3 regions of the Promicromonospora xylanilytica genome follow, and region 3 is predicted to be linked to each of the others. Evidence: predicted binding sites of a transcription regulator. Region 3 holds the regulator's gene; each other region holds the start of a gene.
What was found. The regulator LexA, encoded in region 3, represses DNA repair genes until DNA is damaged. The targets are predictions, from matches to a motif close to TCGAACANNTGTTCGA.
Positions count from the first base shown of each region.

Region 1: the regulator LexA is predicted to act here: its motif matches at 3,472-3,487, upstream of ACYVK7_RS15015 (HNH endonuclease signature motif containing protein).
Region 2: the regulator LexA is predicted to act here: its motif matches at 4,954-4,969, upstream of ACYVK7_RS18170 (LexA family protein).

Region 1 covers NZ_BAAGRP010000015.1:31,943-39,611, forward strand. Annotated here, with positions in the region: gene ACYVK7_RS15005 (sensor histidine kinase) at 1-830, shown strand, start outside; gene ACYVK7_RS15010 (response regulator) at 827-1,486, shown strand; gene ACYVK7_RS15015 (HNH endonuclease signature motif containing protein) at 1,483-3,411, opposite strand; gene ACYVK7_RS15020 (cellulase family glycosylhydrolase) at 3,807-5,642, shown strand; gene ACYVK7_RS15025 (hypothetical protein) at 5,717-6,289, opposite strand; gene ACYVK7_RS15030 (PadR family transcriptional regulator) at 6,459-7,067, shown strand; gene ACYVK7_RS15035 (ABC transporter ATP-binding protein) at 7,064-7,669, shown strand, end outside.
Region 2 covers NZ_BAAGRP010000059.1:3,091-10,759, reverse strand. Annotated here, with positions in the region: gene ACYVK7_RS18200 (ABC transporter ATP-binding protein) at 1-370, opposite strand, end outside; gene chrA (chromate efflux transporter) at 466-1,875, opposite strand; gene ACYVK7_RS18190 (DUF1259 domain-containing protein) at 1,926-3,011, shown strand; gene ACYVK7_RS18185 (DUF378 domain-containing protein) at 3,046-3,264, shown strand; gene ACYVK7_RS18180 (Chromate resistance protein ChrB) at 3,261-3,758, shown strand; gene ACYVK7_RS18175 (chromate resistance protein ChrB domain-containing protein) at 3,755-4,189, shown strand; gene ACYVK7_RS18170 (LexA family protein) at 4,994-5,446, shown strand; gene ACYVK7_RS18165 (Y-family DNA polymerase) at 5,443-6,717, shown strand; gene ACYVK7_RS18160 (class I SAM-dependent methyltransferase) at 7,177-7,669, opposite strand, start outside.
Region 3 covers NZ_BAAGRP010000074.1:139,004-146,672, forward strand. Annotated here, with positions in the region: gene ACYVK7_RS23525 (ATP-dependent DNA helicase) at 1-566, shown strand, start outside; gene ACYVK7_RS23530 (L-lactate dehydrogenase) at 577-1,566, shown strand; gene lexA (transcriptional repressor LexA) at 1,654-2,469, opposite strand; gene ACYVK7_RS23540 (LysM peptidoglycan-binding domain-containing protein) at 2,660-3,106, shown strand; gene nrdR (transcriptional regulator NrdR) at 3,227-3,697, shown strand; gene ACYVK7_RS23550 (DUF5302 domain-containing protein) at 3,843-4,079, shown strand; gene betC (choline-sulfatase) at 4,222-5,733, opposite strand; gene ACYVK7_RS23560 (sugar phosphate isomerase/epimerase family protein) at 5,726-6,577, opposite strand; gene ACYVK7_RS23565 (ABC transporter substrate-binding protein) at 6,570-7,589, opposite strand; gene ACYVK7_RS23570 (ABC transporter ATP-binding protein) at 7,586-7,669, opposite strand, start outside.

The DNA.
Region 1 (7,669 bases), on a different contig from region 3:
GTGCGAACGTGCGCCAGGGCCGAGAGCTCACCGAGGCCGCCCACGCGCGGGGGCGGCTGGAGGTGGAGCGCAGCACGGCGCTGCTCCACCTCGCCGAGGCCGCACGGCACGACGCCGTGCGTGCGGAGCGCACGGCCGTCGCCCGCGATCTGCACGACGTCGTCGCCTCACACCTGTCGGCGATCACCATCACCTCGGGTGCGGCGCTCGCAGGTCCTGCGGAGCCGGAGCGTGACCGGGCGGCGCTGCGCAGCGTCCGCGCCGAGAGTCTTGCCTCTCTGCAGGAGATGCAGGCCATGATCAGGGTGCTGTCCGCCGAGACCGATCCCGACGGGTCGAAGCCGAGTGGGCAGGCGGACCTGCTGGCCGCGCCGCGCGTCGCCCAGCTCGCGCCCGTGCTCGAGCAGGTGCGGCTCGCCGGGGTGGAGCTGACGTCGACCGATCCCGACGACGTGCTGACCGGTGGCACGGTGCTGCCCACCGCGGTGGACCACGCGGTGTACCGGGTGGTGCGGGAGTCGCTCACCAATGTGCTCAAGCACGGCGGCTCCCGCGCGGAGCTCCGTATCGCCGCGGGAGAGAGGCTGGAGCTCGAGGTGCACGACGACGGGGTGCGTCCCGGTGGCGCGCCTGACCCCGCCGACGTCGGGGGCGGCACGGGACTCGGGCTGCTCTCGATGCGGGAGCGCGTTGAGTCCCTCGGCGGCACGTTCTGGGCTGGTGCTGGGCCCGGCGTCGGCTGGCGCGTGCGCGCCGCGCTGCCGCTGCCGGACCACGCCGAAGCGGCGCTCGGGCTGGTGCCAGGCGCTGGGTCAGGGCTCAGCGCATGATCCGCGTGCTGCTCGCCGACGACCACGCGGCGATCCGTGCGGGCCTGCGCATGCTCCTCGCGACGGCCGACGACATCGAGGTGGTCGGCGAGGCCGGCGACGGCGCGGTGGCGGTCGCGAACGCGCGGGCACTGCGCCCCGACGTGGTGCTCATGGACGTCCGGATGCCCGGGACCGACGGCGTGACCGCCACCCGGCAGATCGTCGAGGAAGGGCTGTCGGAGGTCCTGGTCCTGACGACGTTCGACCTGGACGAGTACGTGTTCGGCGCCCTCAGGGCCGGCGCAGCCGGGTTCCTGCTGAAGACCGCGGAGACGACGGCTCTGGTCGATGCGGTGCGCCACGTCGCGGCCGGTGACGGCGTGGTGGCACCCGAGGTGACCCGCCGGCTCATCGCCGAGCTGTCGGCGCCACGGGAACGCAACGGGGGTGGGAGCAGGGACGGTGAGCGGCGTGAGCTGCCCGCCGACCTCACACCGCGGGAGCGCGACGTGCTCGCCGGCCTCGGCTGCGGACTGTCGAACGCGGAGCTGGCCACCGAGCTGACGATCAGCGAGGCCACGGCGAAGACCCACGTGTCGCGGGTGCTCGCCAAGCTGGGCGTGACGTCCCGCGTCCAGGCCGCGATCGCCGCACGCGATGCGGGGCTTGCCTAGAAGGGTGGTTCGTCGAGGTCGGGCTGGCCGGTCGGTGTGGTCGGTGTGGTGCCGGGCTCGGTGGTGGCGTACCGGCGTGGGAGTCGTCGACCGGTCAGAGCATGCAGGGACAGGTCGTGGCTGGTGTCGGGGTCGATCTGGTCGAGCTCGACGTGGGTGTCCAGGACGGTGGGCGGCCGGGTGTGGACGCGGCCGGTGGGAGTGGTCCAGGTCGTGACCGCGGTGACAGGGTCGCGGACGATGCCCCAGCCGGCGTGAGTCTTGAGCAGGTGGTGCTTGCGGCACAGGGCGTGCAGGTTGTCGGCGTTGGTCTGCCCGCGCCGGTCGTCTCCGTTCTCGCTCCTGTTCGTGGTGCCGTGGCTGTTCTTGTGGTTGTCCCCGCTGTCGTGGTCGAAAGGTTGGATGTGGTCGAGATCGCAGCGGCTCGCTGGCAGGTCGCAGCCCCACAGGAAGGTGCAGGCCCCGTCCCTGGCCTCGACCGCGGCCCGCAGCACCTTGCCCGGCTGGTAGGTCGTGGAGGAGTAGTCGGTCAGGATCCCCGTGACCGGGTCGGTCAGCAGGCGTTGCCAGGTGGCATCGGTCGCGATGATGCGGGCGGTCTCGGCAGGGATGGGGCCATAACCGTCCAGATGTCCAGGTGCCTGGTCCAGCCCGAGCAGCGCACTGGCGGGGATGGTGACTCGCACGACCGGACGGGTCGGCGTGATCCGCACCGGCCGCACGACCTGCTGCACCGGCGCGCGGCCACCACACGTGCACACGGGCGGGTTCACACCGTCCGTTCCCTCGCTGCTGCCATTGCTGCTCCCTCTGCTCGTCCCGCTCCCAGGGCCGTCGTTCGAGCCGCGGTCTGCGGGGTTCGCGCGAGTACCCGCGGCGAGCTCGGTCGGGTGGGTAGTCGCTGACTCAGGCGAGGGCACTGTAGACGGCTCTGCAGACGGCTCTGCAGACGGCTCTGCAGACGGCTCTGTGTCGGTCTCTCTGTCGGTCTCGTGGTCGGTGAAGCGGTCGGCGGGCAGGAGGCGGCCGGTGACGATCCCGGTCAGGGAGTCCGCGCGCAGCTGCCCGAGGGTGCGGTCCTCGCCGGTGGCACGTCGTAGCTGGTGGGCCACGTCGTCCACCACGCTCCAGACCGCTGCGGCGTCCGTGGCGGGCAGGTAGGCGGAGAGCCAGCCCATGTCGTTCTCCGCCCGGTCCACCTGCACGCACCGGCGCTGGGCGGCCGCCTTCGCGGTCTGTGCCGCGCCGTGGCGGGCCTTGGCGAACGCGAGCATGCGGGTCTGCAGCCACTTCCACGTGCGTCGCGGCGCCTGGGGAAGATACCGGTCGATCGCCTCAGCCCGCTCGCCCACGGTCAGCTGGGATGCCGAACGCAGCAGGACGTGCGCCTTGCGCACGTCGATCCGCCCCGCGACCAGCGCAGCGATCACGCTCGGGTGCCGGGCACCGGACTCGGCACGCACCACCACCTCGACCGCTTCCGGCTCGGTGACCACCAGCTCACCCGTGACCTGCCCGACGAGCGAGTTGTGCGCCAGGGCGTGCGTCTCCCTCGCGGAGCGTTCGGCCACGACGCGGGCCTGCACACCCGCCATCCAGGACTGCACCCGCCCACAGGCGACCATCAGGTCCCCCAGGGCATCATCGGACAGCTCGGCCAGCCGATCGGGATCCAGCTCAGTCGGCCGGTCCACGGTCTCGGCGACCACGCGAGCCAGCTGCGCGCCCGGCGCCTCGGCCAGCGCACGCCGCAGACTCTCGACCGGCCACAGTGCGATCGGCACCGCGTCCGGCGGCCAGTCCGGCCCGATGGCGGCAGGCAGATCGTCCGGCACCGCACCGTGCGGCGACCGCCATCCGTCGTCCCGGAACGGGTCGTCCAGGAGCGCGGCGGGCACGCCGTCATCGTGCAGTCCCTCAGCCATGCCGACCCACCCCCCCGCACGATCTGTGCATCAATAAGCCCTGCTGTGAGCGTCAATTCAGCGGACGCGTGTTCGATATTCAGCCTACTGCGTACCACTGACACTCGCCCTGCCTTCTGCCTCGCGCCCAGGGCAGGCGGGTGCGGTCGCCTGAGGTGCCCGGCCTGGGCTCTCACGACACCCTCGACCGTCGTGCCTGCTGGCCGACTCATCGCTGCCTCTGCCCCGTCCTCCGACCCGAACGCCGTGGGCGGGCGACGAGTGAGCAGGGCGGCGCCGCCCCTGCTCGGCAGCGACAAATCGGCGGAAAGCGACTGCCCGAATGTCTTGACTTCACCCGGTGCCGCCCCGAGCATGGGAGCGTTCCCACAGGTGCACACGAGAAGGGCCTCGTCATGCAGAGAACTGCGCGCACCCTGGCCGGCATCGTCGCCGGCCTCGCACTCACGCTCGCCTCGGTCGCTCCGGCGGCCGGGGCCGGAACGACCAGCGGTCCTGAACCCGGAGGCATCGCCGCGCTCCAGGACCAGGGCCAGGGCCAGGACCAGAGCCTGAACCAGAGCCACAGCACGGACCACCTCAGCACACACCACCACGGCACAGACCACCGCACCCACCACCACAAGGCGAAGCACCGCCCCACGAAGGTCGCCGACATCGCCGCCGACATGCAGCCGGGCTGGAACCTGGGCAACAGCTTCGACGCGACCGGTGACGACGAGACGTCGTGGGGCAACCCGCGGGTCACCGAGGAGCTCCTGGACCAGGTGCGGGCCCAGGGTTTCAACAGCATCCGCGTGCCCGTCACGTGGGGGCAGCACCAGGGCGGTGCGCCCGACCACACCATCGACCAGGCCTACCTCGACCGGGTCGAGGAGGTGGTGGGCTGGGCGCTCGACGACGGTTTCTACGTGCTGATCAACATCCACCACGACTCCTGGCAGTGGGTGAACACGCTGCCCACCGACCACGACGCGGTGCTCGACCGCTACACGGACACCTGGACGCAGATCGCCGACCGATTCAGGGGCGCCGACGGCAGGCTGCTGTTCGAGAGCGTCAACGAGCCCCAGTTCACGGGTAGCCCGGGCGAGGCGGCTGACCTGGAACACCTGGCCGAGCTCAACCAGGTGTTCCACGACGTCGTGCGCGCCTCCGGAGGCGGGAACGCGACCCGGCCGCTCGTGCTGCCCACGCTGAACACCGGTTCCGAGCCGGCCAAGATCGATGCGCTCGCGGCGCAGATCGCCGCCTTGGACGACCCGAACCTCATCGCGACGGTGCACTATTACGGGTTCTGGCCGTTCAGCGTAAACATCGCCGGGTACACCCGGTTCGACGCAGAGGTCCAGCAGGACGTCACCGACACGTTCGACCGGGTGCACGCCGCGTTCGTGGCGCAGGGAGTGCCGGTGCTCCTGGGGGAGTACGGGCTGCTCGGGTTCGACCGGCACACCGGCACCGTCGAGCAGGGTGAGAAGCTGAAGTTCTTCGAGTACCTCGGGTACACGGCCCGCGAGCGAGGCATCACCACGATGCTCTGGGACAACGGGCAGCACTTCGACCGCACCGCCCACGCCTGGCAGGACACCGCGCTGTTCGACCAGATCTCGTCGAGCTGGACCGAGCGGTCCGGGACGGCGTCGTCCGACCTGGTGTTCGTGCCTGCGTCGGGTGCCGTCGCCGCGCAGGGGCTGACGCTCCATCCGAACGGCACCACGTTCGAGGCCCTGCTGCACGACGGCACGGAGCTGGCCGCAGGGGCGGACTACACGCTCACCGGTGACGAGCTCACGCTGTCCGCCGCGCTGCTGGAGCGGCTGGCGGGCGACCGCACCCCAGGGCCGGCCGACGAGCTGGTGGTCCGGTTCTCCGGCGGTGTGCCGTGGACGCTGCGGGTCGTCAACCAGGAGACACCGGTGCTGCGTGACGCCTCCGGCACGACGGCGTCGTTCGCCGTACCGACGTCGTTCACGGGCGACCTGCTCGCGACCATGGAGGCGCGGTACGCGGACGGGTCCAACGCCGGGCCGCAGGGCTGGACGCCCTACAAGGAGTTCGACGTGGCGTTCGCGCCGGACTACGGCACCGGGACCATCACCCTCACCCCGGAGTTCTTCGCCGAGGTGAACGACGGGGTGGTCGAGCTGACGTTCCACTTCTGGAGCGGTGACACGGTCCGCTACACGCTGACCAAAACGGGAACGACGGTCACGGGCACGCCGTCCTGACCTACCCGGACTGCTGAGTGCTGGGTATTCGTCGGTTTCTGCGCGGCAGGGCGGCGAATATCCAGCACTCAGCGTCAGGGGGTGCGGCGCACCACCGTGCGGCTCAGGGTTCCCGTGAGCAGCGAGTAGACCGCCGAGCCGATGACGATCCAGACGATCGCCGCGAGGATGGCCGGGACCAGCTCGAACTGGCCCGCGAAGGGCACCGCGGCGAGGATCACCGTGGCGAGCGCGACGACCCAGCCGAAGAACGACCGGGGCCGGGGCGTGCTCATCACCAGCAGGTAGAGCACGGCCGCCGCCGCGAGGGCGAAGAGCGCGCCCGCCACGACCCAGGCCAGCAGGTCGGAGCCGGTGCCGAACAGGTCGGCCTGGGCCTGGATCTCGAGGTTCAGCACCTCCTCGAGGATGAAGTCGGCGGCCAGTCCGATCAGGGCGGCCACGAGTGTCGTCGCCAGCGCGCCGGCCCAGAACCGGCCAACCTCGAGGCCCAGGCGAGGGTTCTCGGTGCCGGAGGTGACGGGCTGCACGGTGGAGCCGTCGGGCACGGGCCGCGTCGGGGTGCCGGGGGTCTGGGCCGGTGGCGGGTACGCCGGTGGCGGCTGCTCCCCGTAGTCGGCGTCGTAGGGGCGGTTCGGGTCACTCATCGCGGTACCTCCCGGTTGTGAGCCCTATGTCCACTCCACCACGGATCAGCGAGAACCGCACGGCACATCAGGCCCCCGAGCAGCAGAGGGGCCCGCTTGACTTCCCATGCTTACTCGGTAACTATGGCGAAAGTTCCAATGCTTACCGAGTAACTATCGGAGGTTCGGCGTGTCCGTACGACAAGGCTTTCTCGCACTCCTCAGCGAGCAGTCCATGCACGGTTATCAGCTGCGGCAGGAGTTCGAGCGTCGCACGGGCGGCACCTGGCCGCTCAACATCGGCCAGGCATACTCCACCCTGACGCGACTCGAGCGCGACGGGCTGATCGAACCCGCCCAGGTGCTGCCCGACGACGGCGACGCGCCCCTCGCGTACCGGCTCACCGACCTGGGACGAACCCAGGCAGCAAAGTGGTGGGACACCCCGGTCGACCGTGGCGCGCCCGCCAGAGACGAGCTCGCGATCAAGCTGGCGCTCGCCGTCACCGTCCGGGTCGACGGGCACCCCGTCGATGTCGCCCGGATGGTGCAGCGGCAGCGCACGGCCACCATGTCGGTGCTGCAGGACTACACGCGGCTCAAGCGCGAGGCGAGCGACGACCTCGCCTGGTCCCTCGTGCTGGACAGCCTCGTCTTCGCCACCGAGGCCGAGCTCCGCTGGCTCGACCACGTCGAGGCGAGCGTGCTCAGGGCGGCCGGGCCGCGGACGGTCCGGCAGGAGACCCGTGCAGACGCGGAGAACGCTGGTGCGACCGAGCCGAAGGAGACCGTCCGATGAACCCGGTCCTGCAGTTCAGTGCGGTGTCCCGCGTGCACGGCAGCGGACCCACCGAGGTGCACGCCCTGCGAGCCGTCGACCTCGAGATCCAGGAGGGTGAGATGGTCGCCGTCATGGGCCCGTCCGGCTCGGGCAAGTCCACGCTGCTGCACCTCGCGGGCGGCCTGGACACCCCGACGTCCGGCACGGTGCGGGTCGCTGGGCAGGACATGGGGTCCATGGGCCTGCAGGAACGCTCTGCCCTGCGGCGGCGGCACGTCGGGTACGTGTTCCAGGACTTCAACCTGATCCCGGCACTGACCGCGCTGGAGAACGTGATGCTCCCGCTCGAGCTCGACGGCAGGGCGACCCGCGAGGCCCGCGTCGCCGGCCTGGCCGCGCTCGAGGAGGTCGGCCTCGAGAACCTGGGCGGCCGGTTCCCCGACGACATGTCGGGTGGTCAGGCTCAGCGCGTCGCGATCGCGCGGGCCCTCGTCGGGCCACGTCGGCTGGTGCTGGCGGACGAGCCGACGGGCGCACTCGACTCCGTGACCGGTGAGGCCGTGATGCGGACCCTGCGGGCCCGCGTCGAGTCCGGTGCGGCAGGCCTGCTGGTCACCCAC
Region 2 (7,669 bases), on a different contig from region 3:
TGCGCGCGTGAAACCGGGTGGGCAGGCCGACGCGGTCCAGCAGCGCGCCCACCTCTGTCGGGGGCAGTGCCGGGTGGCCGAGACGGATCTCCTCGGCCACCGAGTCGGTCAGCAGGACGGGGTGTTGGGCGACCAGCTGCACACGGCGGCGCAGCTCCAGCACGTCGTACTCCTCCAGCGGGGTGTCGTGGAATGTGATCCGCCCGGCGTCGGGGTCATCGAGCCGGACCAGCAGCCGCAGCAGCCGCGACTTCCCTGCCCCGCTGGGGCCCACGATCGCGGTACACGCGGCCCGCGGGATCTGCGCGCACACGTCCGCCAGCAGCGTGGTGTGTCCGTGCCGCAGGGTCACGCCGCGCAGAGCGAACACCGTCCCGCGTTGCACTCCGCCGCCCCCTTTCCGGGTCGGTTCTCGTGGCGAGGGCGTCTGCACCGCCCCTTCCGCTTCTCTCGGGGCTGGGCGGGTCACCCCACGGGCAGCCCGACGACGGCGGCCGCGGCGCCGAGGACAGCGCAGGCGGCGAGCACCCGCAGCATCGGCCACTTGAAGCCGAAGACCAGCACAGCCGCGATGGCGGTGATCCCCAGGGCTACGGGCTGGAGGCTGTCCAGGACCGGCAGGACGACGTGCAGCGGTCCGGCCTCGATGCTGGTGGTGGCTGTGAACAGGGTGTGCGTGGCGAAGAACACGGCGAGATTGGCGATCACGCCGACCACGGCCGCGGTGATGCCGGTGAGGGCGGCGGTCAGTGCCGTGTTGTGGCGGAGCCGTTCCACGTAAGGCGCCCCGAGGAAGATGAACAGGAAGCACGGCACGAAGGTCACCCACGTGACCAGCAGAGAGGCGATGACCCCGGCGAACCAGGGGTCCAGCCCGCCCGGGTTGTGGTAGGCGCCGAGGAACGCGACGAACTGAACCACCATGATCAGCGGCCCCGGGGTGGACTCGGCCAGCGCCAGCCCGCGCACCATGTCCCCCGCCGAGAGCCAGCCGTAGACCTCGACGGCGCGTTGCGCGACGAACGCGAGGACCGCGTAGGCGCCGCCGAAGGTGACCAGCGCGGTGCCGGAGAAGAACAGGCCTTGGGTGGTGAACGTGCTGTGCACCCCAGTGAGCACCGCGACCGCCACGACCGGCACCGCCCAGAGGAGCAGCCCCACGCCAAGTACGCGGACGTTGCGGCCCCTGGAAGGAGGTGCGTGATGCAGCGCGTCGTCGGAGATCAGCGGTGCCGGACCCTCGTCCGCGGCCTCCTTCGGCCGCTGGATCGCGTGCGGGACGAGCCGGCTCAGCAGCCAGCCGATGCCGGCGGCGGCCGCGACCACGATCGGGAATGGCACCCCGAACAGCGCCAACGCGACGAACGCCGCGCACGCCAAGCCGATCAGCACCGGATGGTGCAGCGCCCGTTTGCCGACCCGCACCACTGCCTGGGCGACAATCACGACAACGGCGGGTCCGAGCCCGGCGAACACCGCCGCGACGGCGGTCGTGTCGCCGAAGGCGACGTAGATCGCCGACAACGCCAGCAGGGCAACCACCCCGGGCAGCACGAACAGCGTCCCCGCGACCAGACCGCCCCGGCGGCCGTTGAGCAGCCAGCCCACGTAGACCGCGAGCTGCTGCGCCTCGGGCCCGGGCAGCAGCATGCAGTAGCTGAGTGCGTGCAGGAACCGTTGCTGGCTGATCCAGCGCTTCTCGTCGACCAGGGTGCGCTGCATGACCGCGATCTGCCCGGCCGGGCCGCCGAAGGTCTGCAGCGAGATGACGAACCAGGTGCGGACCGCGTGCCGGAACGGGACGAGGTCCCGCGGTGACTCCTGGGCGTCCACTGGTCCGGATCGCGACGATCCGGAGTCGTCGGTGGCGGTCACCGGCGTGTTCTCCATTCATGAGGGGCGGATGGACACATCAGCAACGCAAAGTGCGGACCACCCGGGTGAGGCGGCCGCCGACGTTGCGTCCCTGTGCTGCTGATGTAACCATGGTTGCACGCATCGAGCCAAGCCGGGGAAGGGACCTCACTGTGATGAGCGCGAAGAGGAGGCTGCGCCTGCTGGCGGTTGCCGCGGCGGCCGTTCTGGTGACCGGCGCGTGCACAACGGGCCAGACCTCGGCCGGAACGAACGACGGCACGAACGCCGCCCATGCTTCCGCCGGGGGCGGCGGCATGCACCCGGTGAAGACCAGTAAGCAGGACTGGCGCGGTGTGGCCGACGCCTTGGGACGAGCAGGCGAGCTGCAGGGCGGCACCGTCTATCGGACCGGTTTCGCCCGCAGCGACCTGACGGTCACCTCCGAGGGGATCCGGGTCGAGGCAGGCCTGTCGCTGGGATCGTGGGCGGCGTTCGCCAAGTACCCGGACGGCACCACGATGGCGATGGGCGACCTGGTGGTCACCGAGGCCGAGCTCCCCGCTGTCACCGACGCCCTACAGGAGGCGGGGATCGCGCAGACCGCGCTGCACAAGCACCTGCCGGAACACACTCCGGACGTGTGGTGGACCCACATCCACGCCACCGGCAAGAACCCGGTCAAGATCGCCCGCGGTATCCGTGCGGCGCTGGACGCCACCGACACCCCGCCACCGGCACCTCCGTCCGATGAGGAGCCGGATCTGGACACCGACGCCCTCGATGAGGTGATGGGCACCGAGGGCACCAACGCTGGCGGGATCTACAAGTTCTCCTTCGCCCGCGCCGAGACGATCACCGACCATCACAAGGTGCTCCCGCCGGCCATGGGCGTCACCACCGCGATCGGGTTCCAGCCCACCGGCGACGGCGACGCCGCCATCAACGGCGACTTCGCCATGACCGCCGACGAGGTCCAGCCCGTGATCCAGGCGCTTCGCCGGGGCGGCATCGACGTCGTCGCCCTGCACAACCACGGCCTGGGCGAGCGCCCCCGCCTGTTCTACCTGCACTTCTGGGCCGAGGACGACGCCGTGCAGCTGGCCCGATCCCTGAAGCGGGCCGTCGAAGCGACCGACGTCACCCCGGCCGAATGACCACGTCACCGCTAACAGGAGGGGAGAGACTGCCGTGCGACCACGTAACGCCCTGGACTGGGCGGCCTTCGTACTGCTGCTGATCGGCGCGTTCGCCTGGGGCGCGTTCGTCACCGACGTCAACGTTCTCGACCGTGTGCTGGAGCCGATCGCGGACCCGCTCGACGACGTGGTCTTCGTGCTCATCGCACTGGCCGGGCTGTACTGGATCGCCCGCGTGGCCGGCCTCGGCCCCCGCAACACCCGCCCGTGACCACCACCGGAGAGGGCGGGCCGTGGGTGCTGCTCTCCTACCGGATGCCCCGCGAGCCCTCTACCCCGCGGATCGGCATCTGGCGCAAGCTCAAACGTCTCGGCGTCGCCCAACTGAGCGACGGACTGGTCGCACTGCCCGCCGACGCCCGCACCCGCGAGCATCTGGAATGGATCGCCGACGAGGTCATCGAGGCAGGCGGAGCCGCGACCATCTGGCTCGCCCAGCCCGCCAGCACCGCCCAGGAACGGGCCCTCGCCCAGACCATGGCCCATGCCCGCGCCGCCGAATACGCCGCCGTACTCGCCCAGGCCGAACAGGCCCGCGCCGCCGACGAAGCGACAAAGCGGCGGGTCCTCCGCAAGCTCCGCTCCGAGCTGCGCCGCATCCACCGACGCGACTACTTTCCCCCACCCGGTCGGCGCACCGCCGAGACCGCCGTGAACTCCCTACACCCCGAACATCCCGACAACGAGGAGAGCGAACCAGCATGAAGTGGGCCACCCGCGCCAACATCCACATCGACCGCGCCGCCTGCGCCTGGCTGATCCGCCGTTTCATCGACCCCAACGCTCACTTCGTCTTCGTCACGGACCCCGACCAGGTCCCCGACGACGCCACCGGCTTCGACATGCGCGGGGTCGACCTGGGCCACCACGGCGACGACTGCAGCTTCGAAACCATCCTGCAACGCCACCAACTCACCGACGACCCCGCCCTGCAGCGCATCGCCGAAATCGTCCACGAAGCCGACCTCGACGACGAACGGTACGACGCCCCCGAGGCACCCGGCCTCGACGCCATCCTGCGCGGCCTGTCCATGATCGGCGACGACAAGCACACCCTGACCATCACCAAACCCGTCTTCGACGGCCTCTACGAGTACTACCGGCGCGCCACCATCCTCGGCCGCGAGCCAGCCTGAACCGACAGCCGGTCGAAGGTCCCGCTGCCGCAGCGCCGCGACCTCCAGCATGAGGTTGATCTGCTCGCAGCGCTGGTCTGGGTCGTGAGCGAGCAGCCAGGCCGCGCCCTGCACCTCGGTCTTTTCCGCGTCGGGCCTGAGCCGTTCGCGTGCCGTGTCGAGTCCTGACCGCAGCTGGTCGTCGGACAATCGCTCGCTCACGGAAGCGGGTAGGGCGGCGCGCAGGTCGGACACCTCGCCGTCGGTTTCACTCATCACCACATCTGGCATGGGCGATGCCTGTCGGGCGACGGCATCATCTGGACGACCGCGGCGGTTTCGGGCGGGCACAGAGCGCGTGACACGCAAGCTCTTGCGTCGGTATCCCACCTGGCTATAGAGGAAATCTGCACGCCCAGCTGACCACCCTCGAACACGCCGTCGGCGCCCGGCTCATTCACCGGCGCCCCGGAGCCCGTCCCGTCGAACCGCTCATACCTCTCGGACAGGGACTTCCTACACGACGGGACCAGCAAGGACCTGAGCGAACGCTTGACAAGTTCAGTGAAGAAAGCCGTCCCATTTGGGCTCGAACCTGCACCCGCCGGGCAGCGCGCCCACGCGCGGAATCTGCTCGACAGTGCGAGCCAGGGCCACCGGGACCGGGCCAGTGAGCCCGTTAGGCAAGGTTGCCGCCATAGGTCAACAGTCACCCCGCAGCCATGACTCCGCGCGTCGGCCGCTGACCTGCATCATTGCTACCCGGCGGCATTCCGGACATACACTCGAACGCATGTACTACCATCGTGCGGTCTGGGAGGCGTAATGCTCGCCCTGTCACCACGCCCCGCCAGCACCGCCACGCTCAGCCCCACCAGCACCAACGCGCTGCGGATCGCTCCCGTCTCCGTCGCCGCCGGGTTCCCCTCCCCCGCGCAGGATTACTACGACGGCGCGATCGACCTGACCGAGATGCTCGTGCACGACCACGCGGCAACGTTCATCGTGCGCGCCGCGGGCGACTCGATGACCGAGGCCGGCATCAGCGACGGCGACGAGCTCCTCGTCGACCGGTCCAAGACACCCCGTCACGACGACGTCGTCGTCGCCATCCTGGACGGCGAGCTCACCGTCAAACGCCTCCAGCTCGGCCCGCACGGCGTCGTGCTGCAGGCCGACAACGCGAACCACCCCGACATCACCGTGCCCGAGCTGTCCGACCTGCAGATCTGGGGCGTGGTCACATACTGCATCCACCACCTGCGGGGCCACCGGTGATCGCGCACGTCGACGTCAACTCCGCCTACGCCAGCTTCGAGCGCGTCTTCAACCCCGCCCTGCAGAGCGTGCCGCTGGTCGTGCTGTCCAACAACGACGGCATGGTCGTCGCAGCCTCCCGTGAGGCGAAGGCGCTCGGCCTCGACCTGGGCAAGCCCTGGTTCGAGCTACGCCCGACCGCCGCCCAGTCCGGCGTCGTGGCCGTGTCGAGCAACTACGAGCTCTACGGCGACATGTCCCGCCGCGTGATGGAAGTCCTAGAGCGCTTCACCCACGACCTGGACGTCTACTCGATCGACGAAGCGTTCCTCACCGTCGACCGGCGCACCGCAGCCGACCCCGAGGCGATGACCCGGCTCGGGCACGACATCAAGAACACGATGCGCCGCCTGCTCGGCGTGCCGGTCTGCGTCGGGATCGCTGAGACCCGCACCCTGGCGAAGCTCGCCAACCGGGCCGCGAAGAAGATCAGCGACTTCGACGGGGTATGCGTGTGGCCAGCCATCGACACCGGCTGGCGCGAGAGGCTGATGCGGGCGCTGCCGGTCTCCGAGGTCTGGGGCATCGCCTCACGCCTGGAGCGACGCCTGGGCGGGCACGGCGTCCTGACTGTCTGGGACCTGGCCACCGTCGACCCGGCGCACATCCGCGCACTGTTCAACGTCGTCGTCATGCGCACCGCGCTCGAACTGCGCGGGGTCGCGTGCATCGGGCCCGAGGAAGACCACACCGGGAAGAAGCAGCAGATCATCGTGTCTCGCTCCTTTTCCGAGAAGGTCACCTCCGCCGTGACCATGCGGCAGGCGCTGAGCATCTACGCCCAGCAGGCCGCGACCCGCCTGGTCAAGCACGCCCAGGTCGCCCACACCCTGACCGCGTTCGCCGGCACCAGCCACTGGGCCCAGGACAAGCACCACCCCTCGGTCGCGGTGCGTCTCCCGTTCCCGACCGCTGACCCCGTCGAACTGACCCGGGCCGCTCACCGGCTCCTGCCCCAGATCGTGGAGGGTGCCCGGTACGCACGTGCCGGACTACTCCTGACCGACCTCACCCCCGCCGGGGCACAGCGCCCCTTCGAGCTCTTCCGCTCACGACACGAGGACGCCGGGATCGCCACTCTCATCGACCGGGTGCAGAAGAAGACCGGCAAGGACTCCCTGGGGCTCGGCTACGGCGGCTTCCGTCCGGGTCCGTCCTGGCAGATGAAGCGCGCGATGCTCACCCCGCGGGCCACGACCCACTGGGCCGAGCTCACCACCGTGAGGGCGTGAACGCGCCCGGCTGGGATCATGACGTGCACGATCGCCGACCCCTACCCCACGCCTGCCCATCGATCCGTGTCGACGCGGACGCCACACCCCAGGATGGGCATCAATGCTCCTCACACCCCGGGCAGTGCGTGTGGAACGCGAGTTCCAACAGGCGCACGTCCGCCTCGGTCAGCGGTATGACGCCCTCAGGCTCCCCCTCCAGACGCAGAGACCTGGCCCCCTTCCCGTCCGTGACCACAGTGCGGATACGCATGTCCTTCGCGGGCTGCATGGCGGGCCCTCTCAGTTGATCGTGTGGACGGTGACGGTGTACCCGTCACCGATGTCGGTGATGACGCGGGTCAGATGTCGTCGGCGCCGTCGTGGTGCTGGGTGACGGCGAGGTCGGCGTGCATGAGAGACAGGATTCGCCCGGCCAAGAGGTCACTACTGCCCACGACCCGGTATCGGCACTCTTGCCTACGCGCGGAGCACAGCGGGCCAGCGGATCGTCAGGGTCCCGTGGGGACGTGGGAGAGCCTTCGCGCTGGATGCGGGATCTGGCGCCGCGTCTTCGGGCCACCACTCGAAGATCGGGTCGAATTGGCGGTGGTCGCTGCCGTAGGTCTGGATGGCCTCGGCCAGGCGTGCGGTGAGAGTGCCTGCAGTTGGTCCTTTGCCGACGGCACCGATCTCTAGGTCGTTTCCGTCGCCCAGCGGGCGCCACGCGAGTGCGGCGAAGGAATCCTGCTCGGTGATGGCGGGGTAGAACGACTTCTCCGTGCCGCGGTCGGTCGGGTCTTTCGCTTCCATGGAGCACCCACCCGGCTGGATGAGGACCCAGGTCAGCAGGTCCAGCCAAATCGTGCGGCTGGCATAGATCACGCCGGACCACGCCTCCGCGTGAGCAGCAGCCAGGACATCATCGGTGACTGCGAAGTCGTCAGGGATCTGGTCGGCAAACCGGAAGGTG
Region 3 (7,669 bases):
CGACGGAGGCACAGCTCGACGAGATCGCCGAGCTCATCACGGCGGCGGGCGGCCGTACGCTCGGCCTCTTCTCGTCCCGGCGTGCGGCCAACGCGGCCGCCGAGGCGATGCGGGAGCGGCTGGACTTCCCGATCCTGGCGCAGGGCGACGACCAGCTGCCCACGCTCGTGCGCCAGTTCGCCGACGACCCGACCGCCTGCCTGTTCGGCACGCTGTCGCTGTGGCAGGGCGTCGACGTGCCGGGGCCGTCGTGCCAGCTCGTGCTCATCGACCGCATCCCGTTCCCCCGCCCCGACGACCCGGTCAAGGCGGCCCGAGCCCGGGCCGTCGAGCAGGCCGGGGGCAACGGGTTCATGGCGGTGTCCGCACAGCACGCCGCGCTGCTGCTCGCACAGGGGGCCGGGCGTCTCGTGCGGAGCATGGACGACCGCGGGGTGGTCGCGGTCCTGGACCCGCGGCTCGCGACCGCGCGGTACGCGTCGTTCCTGACCCGGTCGATGCCCGGGTTCTGGCCCACCACGGATCCAGCACTCGTTCGCGCCGCGCTCGCCCGGCTCGACACATAGCCTGGAACACATGGCAGCCCACCCGGACGTCCAGGACACGGAGCCGTCAGGTTCCCGTACCACCAAGCTGGCCGTCGTGGGCGCGGGGGCGGTCGGTTCGACCCTCGCCTTCGCGGCACTCACCCGAGGTTCGGCCCGCACGATCGCCCTGCACGACGTGAACCGGGCCAAGGTCGAGGCGGAGGTGCTCGACCTGCGGCACGGCCTGATGTTCACGTCGCAGGCGCAGGTCGAGGGCTCCGACGACGTGGCGGTCTGCGCGGGGGCGGACGTCGTCGTCGTGACCGCCGGGGCGAAGCAGAAGCCCGGGCAGACCCGAACCGACCTCGCCGAGGCGACCATCGGGCTGATGCACCAGATCCTGCCGGGGTTGGTGGAGGTGGCGCCCGACGCCACGTATCTGATGGTGACCAATCCCGTGGACGTGGTGACCTACGCGGCCCTCCAGATCTCCGGCCTGCCGCGGGAGCGACTGTTCGGCAGCGGTACCGTCCTGGACTCCTCGCGGCTGCGCGTCGTCCTCGCCGAGCGCTGCGGTGTGGCCGTCGGGAACGTGCACGCGTACATCGCCGGGGAGCACGGCGACTCCGAGATCGCGCTGTGGAGCTCCGCCACGATCGGCGGCGTCCCGTTGCTGGACTGGGTGCCGCTCGGCGACAGGCCGCCGATCGACGCCGCCGTGCGCGCGGAGGTGCACCGCGAGGTGGTCGACTCGGCCTACCGGATCATCGCGGGCAAGGGGGCGACCAACTACGCCGTCGGCCTGGCCGCGACCCGCATCATCGAGGCGGTCCTCAAGGACGAACGCCGGATCATGCCGGTGTCGTCGTTGCTGGACGACTATCACGGCATCGGTGACGTCTGTCTGTCCGTGCCGTCCCGCGTCGACCGGCGCGGGGTCACCGACAACGTGCGGGTCCCGCTGTCCGACGACGAGCTGACGGGCCTGCGCGCCTCGGCGGACAGCGTGCGAGCGGTCCAGAAGCGCTTCGGCTTCTAGGGGCGTGCCCGGGCGGCGAGAACGGGGTGGTGTTCCTGCTGTGGACCCAGCAGGAACACCACCCCGTTCTCCATCGGCTGTGCAGCCCTAGAGGCTGCGCAGGACCGCGACCACGCGGCCCAGAACCTGAGCCTCGTCGCCCGGGATGGGTTCGTAGGCGGGGTTCTGGGGCAGCAGGAACACGTGCCCGTCCGTCTGCTTGAACGTCTTGACCGTCGCCTCGCCATCGATCATGGCCGCGACGATCTCACCCTGCTCGGCGACGTTCTGGCGCCGCACGACGACCCAGTCCCCGTCGCAGATCGCCGCGTCGACCATCGAGTCGCCGGCGACCTTGAGGAGGAACAGCTCGCCGTCGCCGACCAGCTGACGGGGGAGCGGAAAGACGTCCTCCACGACCTGCTCGGCCAGGATGGGGCCACCGGCCGCGATCCGGCCGACCAGCGGCACGTACGACGGCGGCGGGGTGCTCGCGTCGTCAGGTACCGAGCCGCCCCAGTGGACCTGGCCGCTACGCCGCGGCTCGGGCCAGTGGATCTCGCCGCGGCTCGGCTTGTCGACCTGGTCCGCCAGGGGCTCGACGAGCTCCATCGCACGCGGTCGGTTCGGGTCGCGACGCAGAAAGCCCTTCTTCTCGAGCATCTGGAGCTGGTGCTTGACGCTCGACGGGCTGGCCAGCCCGACCGCCTCGCCGATCTCGCGCATCGACGGCGGGTAGCCCCGCGTCTCGAACGACTGCCGGATCGTGTCCAGCACGAGGCGCTGCCGCTCGGTGAGGCGGTCCGTCGGTGAGATCGCGTGCACGTCGGCGACCGCCTTGTCGCCCGGCGCGTCCAGCGTGGCGACGCCCGAGAGTGCCGTGTCGACGGCTCTCGTGTCGCTGGTCCCGTCCCGTCCCGTCATGCCCGTGCCCCTCCCGTTCCGACAAATGTTCTCCTCTGCGCGACCCACTCTAGATCACAAACCCGCTCGGCTCAAACGAATGTTCGAGCGTGTCTCGACATCGACGGTGTCCCGTGCTACACAATGGTACGGGCGTTCGACGAACGTTTGTATGAACGGCAAGAACTCAGTCACTCTTCGAGGAGGGGCCATGGGGGACGTGATCCCGTTGCGGCAGTACACCCCGACGTATGGGCAGGCGTACGCGCCGACGTACGGCCGGGCGCTCGCGCCGGCGGCCGGACCGGTAGTGCACCGGGCGTATCCGCCGGCCCGGGCGCGAACGATCGCGGACCGGCTCGGCGTGGCAGGCCTGCGGCTCACCCGGCGAGGCCGGGTGGCGCTCGTGCTGCTGGCCATGCTCCTGCTCGCGCCGATGATCACCTGGGGTGCCACGGCGGTGGCGAGCGCCCCTGGCGAACCGACGGAGGTCCGGGTGCACGCGGTGCAGCCGGGGGAGACCCTCTGGGGCTTCGCCCGAGAGATCGCGGAGCCTGGTGAGGACGTGCGGCACGCCGTCGGGCGGCTCCAGGAGCTGAACCAGATGTCGTCGGGCGCTCTACGGGTCGGAGAGCTGTTGCTCCTTCCCAAGGAGTGACCGGAGGCCTCGATTCGTCGTCAAATGCTGCGGCGATGTTGCATGAGGGTGGTTTGCCCGCTTACCGTCGGGACGCGACCGGAGGCCTCCGGTCCGTGGTCGACCCACGCAGGAGTGAGCATGCACTGCCCGTTCTGTCGCCACGCCGACTCGCGCGTAGTGGACTCACGGACCGCCGACGACGGCCTGTCGATCCGGCGCCGACGGCAGTGCCCGAACTGCAACCGCCGGTTCACCACCGTCGAGACCGCCAGCCTGTCCGTGGTCAAGCGCTCCGGCGCCACCGAGCCGTTCAGCCGCGACAAGGTCGCCGCGGGCGTGCGCAAGGCGTGCCAGGGGCGGCCGGTGAGCGATGACGACCTCGCCATCCTGGCCCAGCGCGTCGAGGAGACCCTTCGCAGCAACGGCAGCGCCGAGATCGACGCGTACGAGGTGGGTCTCGCGATCCTCGGCCCCCTGCGGGAGCTCGACGAGGTGGCCTATCTCCGGTTCGCGAGCGTCTACCAGTCGTTCGACTCGCTCGAGGACTTCGAGAGCGCGATCACCTCGCTCCGTGCCGAGCGTGCCGAGCGGGCCGCCGCGCAGGCCTGACGGCGCACGGGCGGCCGTATGGGCGCCGGCGTGCCCAGGCCGGGGTCGCCCGCGAAAAATGTTGGCACCCACGTGTGCCGTAGTGCAGGCTGAGCGGACGACGGACCCGATCGAGGGACCCCCGGAACAAGAGGAGGTGATCGGTGTGACGGACGAGAAGCCCACTACCGAGGCGGCCGAGGCGGCCGAGACCCAGGGCGCCGAGGAGCCCAAGGTGGCGACGGCGCCGAGCTCGGACGCCAAGGCGAAGTTCAAGGAGGCGCTGGACCGCAAGAACGCGGCCCGGCACCGGACCGCCGCGGGCGACGTGAATACCGGTGCGGTGCACGGTTCGGAGACGACCGGCCCCGTGCAGAAGATGTTCCGCCGCAAGAGCGGCTGAGCCTCGGTGGTAGGGGCCGCCGACCTGGTGAACGACCAGGTCGGCGGCCTTCGTCGTACTCATGTGGCACCGGGAGGAAGCCGGTGCGATGCTCACCGAGTCCTGGGCTCCCAGGAGAGCCGCACGAGCGACATTCGCGTTCCTAGGTCTCTCGCCAGTACTGGGTGAAGATCCCCGGTGACGGGTCGTAGGCCCAGACCGTCCCTGTGGCGGCCATGGCGCTCCGAACCAGCCGCCGGTCGGCGAGGCTCCGCCGGATCCTGCGTTCGATGTCGTCCGGGTCGAAGCGACTGAGGATGTCGGCACGTGCCCTGGCGACCGCGTCCGCGTACCGGGGGTCGCCGGCGAGGTCATGCCTCTCATCGGGGTCGGTCGAGAGATCGAACAGCTGGTGACCGTGGCCGTGCACGTAGACGTACTTGAGATCCCCTTCGCGGCGCATCCAGCACGGGGCATACACACCCTCCGAGTGATACTCGACGAACACAGGCGCTGCGGGGATCTCCGCGTTGCGCAGCTCGCCGACGAGGCTGCGCCCGTCCTGCCGCACGGGTTCGACGCCCACCAGGTCGCACAAGGTTGACGTCAGGTCCACGAGGGACACCGGAGTCGCGGAGGTGACGCCCTGTGCCTCGACAGGGCCACCGCCGATGATCAGTGGTACCCGGGACGACCACTCGTAGAAGGTTCGCTTCTGGACCATTCCTCGCTCGCCCAGCATGTCGCCATGGTCGCTCGTGAACACGATCACCGTGTCGTCGGCGTGGCCGGTCTCCTCCAGCGTGTCGAGCAGCTCGCCGACCTTGTCGTCGATGTAGGTGACCAGGGCGTAGTAGGCCCGGCGCGTCCGGGCCACCTCCTCCGGGTCGGTGAGGTCCACGCCGTCGACGCCGTGCAGTGCGTCCACCCAGTCGTCCATCGGTGACCGGGGGAGTTCCGGGCTCGCGGGTACTCGCACGGGATCCGTCTCGGCGTCGGCGTACAGGTCCCAGTACTTCTGCGGGGCGAGGAACGGCTCGTGGGGGTGGTGGTACGAAGCCACCAGCAGCCACGGGTCCTGTTCCGGCTCTGTGGCCGGCATCTGCAAGGAACCGCGCCGGGACGTGCGCCGGGAGCGGAGATACTCCAGCGCTCGGTAATGGGCCTCCTCGTCGAACTGCAGCTGCTCGGTCCATTGCACGGGGCCCGAGGTGACGTAGTCGATCGCGATCGGTGGCCCGTCCGGGTTCCCCGGGTGTGCGAACCTGCCGACGGCGTCGCGGTCGGGCGTCCAGGCCAGCGTGCTCGGGAACATGTCGGTGGTGAGCCGCTTGGCGAACCCGTGCACCTGGTCGGCGCCCACGAAGTGCATCTTTCCGGCCAGGGCGGAGTCGTAGCCTGCCGTGGCGAGGTAGTGCGGCAGCATCGGGATGTCCGAGCTGATCGGCGCGGCGTTGTCCCAGGCGGAGTTCGTGGACGCGTACCGCCCGGAGAGCATCGAGCTGCGCGATGGTGAGCACACCGGGACCGGGCAGTATGCGGCGTCGAACCGCACGCCCCGGCGGGCCAGCCGCTCCAGGTTGGGCGTCTGTACCACCGGGTGGCCGTACACGCCGGTGAGGTCTGCGATCATCTGGTCGGCCATGATGACCAGCACGTTCGGACGGTCAGGCACGTCGGGCATCCTCTCGCTCGGTGAGCTGGGTGATCTCGCGAAGTTGCATGGCGGCTGTCCGCATGCCGTCCGGGAACGGAGTGACCGCCGCCAGCTCTCCGATCACCTCGACGACCACGGGTGCTTCCGGCCAGCGGCGTGCGGTTTCCCGGCACAGCCCGGTCACGTCGAACGGGCCGTCCAGCGGAAATGTGCGGTCCCGGTATCCGAGAAGCTGGTTCGTCGGGCGGTGGTTGGCGTTCGAGACCTGTACTGCGAGGACGTCCACGCCGTCGAGGTGCTGCAGGTCCTGGAGGGACTGGCCGGCACGGAAGAAGTGGAAGGAGTCGAGCAGCATCCCGATCACGCCGTCGTTCAGCGCCGTCAGCACGGGTGCGAGCTGGTCCGTACGGCGCAGCACATCGTGATGGCCGATCGGCTCGACGGCGAGCCGCAGGCCGGCGTCCCTTGCGATCGGTAGGGCGCGGCGCAGCCCTGCGGTCACGGTGTCCGAGTCGCCGGCAGGCCGCATGAAAGGCATCACGAAGTAGCCGGCACCCGCTTCTGCGGCGCGGTAGATCTCCGCCCGCATGGCGCCCTCGAGCTCGTCGTCCCACCGCGCGTGCCACCCGTGCAGTGCGGCCGAGGGCGAGACGCCCAGGAGTCGCACGCGGTGCGCGCGCAGCGCGGCGGTGAGGCTGTCCGTGTCCTCCCCGAGGGCCTCCGACGTGAGCTCGACGCTCCCCAGTCCGTACTGCGCGGCGCCCATGATGACCTCGAGCGCGGTCGCCGTCGGAACCGTCTGGTTGTTGATGCCGAGCATGGGCTCGGGCACCGCCTCTCCGGCCAGGGTCGGCTCAGTCATCGAGCACGTCGAGGAACGTCGTGGTGTCGACGTAGTCCTCGGGCTGGAGCTCGGCTCCCTCGAGAGCGCCGATGTCCTCGAACGTCGACTGCATCGTTCCTATCCACCGCAGAACCGTGCCGTCCTGGTAGAGCTTCGCCCACTCGTCGTTCGTGTAGGCCTCGGTCCGGGCATAGAGCGATTCGCACTGCTCCTGGTCCATGTTCTCGGCGATCCGTGGGCAGAAGATGTCCAGGGCGGCATCCGGATCGTTAACGATGTCGGTGTTGGCCTGCTGCCAGGCACGGACCATGCCCTGCACCAGTTCGGGCCGGTCCTCGTAGAACCCGTTGGAGGACACCCAGCCGCCGGAGATCGGCGCGTCCAGGTCGGCGGCGCTGGCGATCAGGTTCGCATCCGGCATGATCTCGGTGACCTGCTGGTCGAACGGTGCCCACAGGGACGCGACGTCCACGCCGCCGGTCACGAAGGTGTTCGCCACGGCCGGCATCTCCAGGTTCACCATCTCGACCTCGTCCCTCGAGATGCCGGCTTGATCCAGGGCGACCTGCAGGACCAGGTCGGACGCGGTGCCGGAGGTGGTGGCGATCGTGGACCCCTCGAGGTCCTCGATGCTCGTGACACCTGAGTCGGGCGCGGCCCAGATCTGGTGGACATCGGTCTGCTGATTGTTCAGAACCATGACGTGGCCCTGCCCCTTCGCAGGGAAGTTCGCCACGACGGCGCCCATGACGCCGACGTCGAGGCTGCCGCCCGTCAGCGCCTGGGACAGAGAGATGCCGGTCTGGAACGCCGTCGTCTCGATCTGGATCCCCTGCTCGGCGAAGTACCCCGCCTCGTCTGCGACGAAGAGCTGCGCGATGTCGTGCGCACCGGGAATGTAGCCGACCCGTACGGTGGTCAGACCGTCCTCGGACTCCGAGGCTGTCTGAGGAGAACCGGCACAGCCTGCCAGGGTGAGCGCGGCGGCCGCCGCAGCGGCCGCGAGTGCGGTGGTGCGTGTGGTGATCACGGGGTGTCCTTTCGGGCAGCCGGCCGCTCGACGTCGTGGAGCAGGTGCTCCACCTGGCGGCGTAGGGCGATGAATTCTTC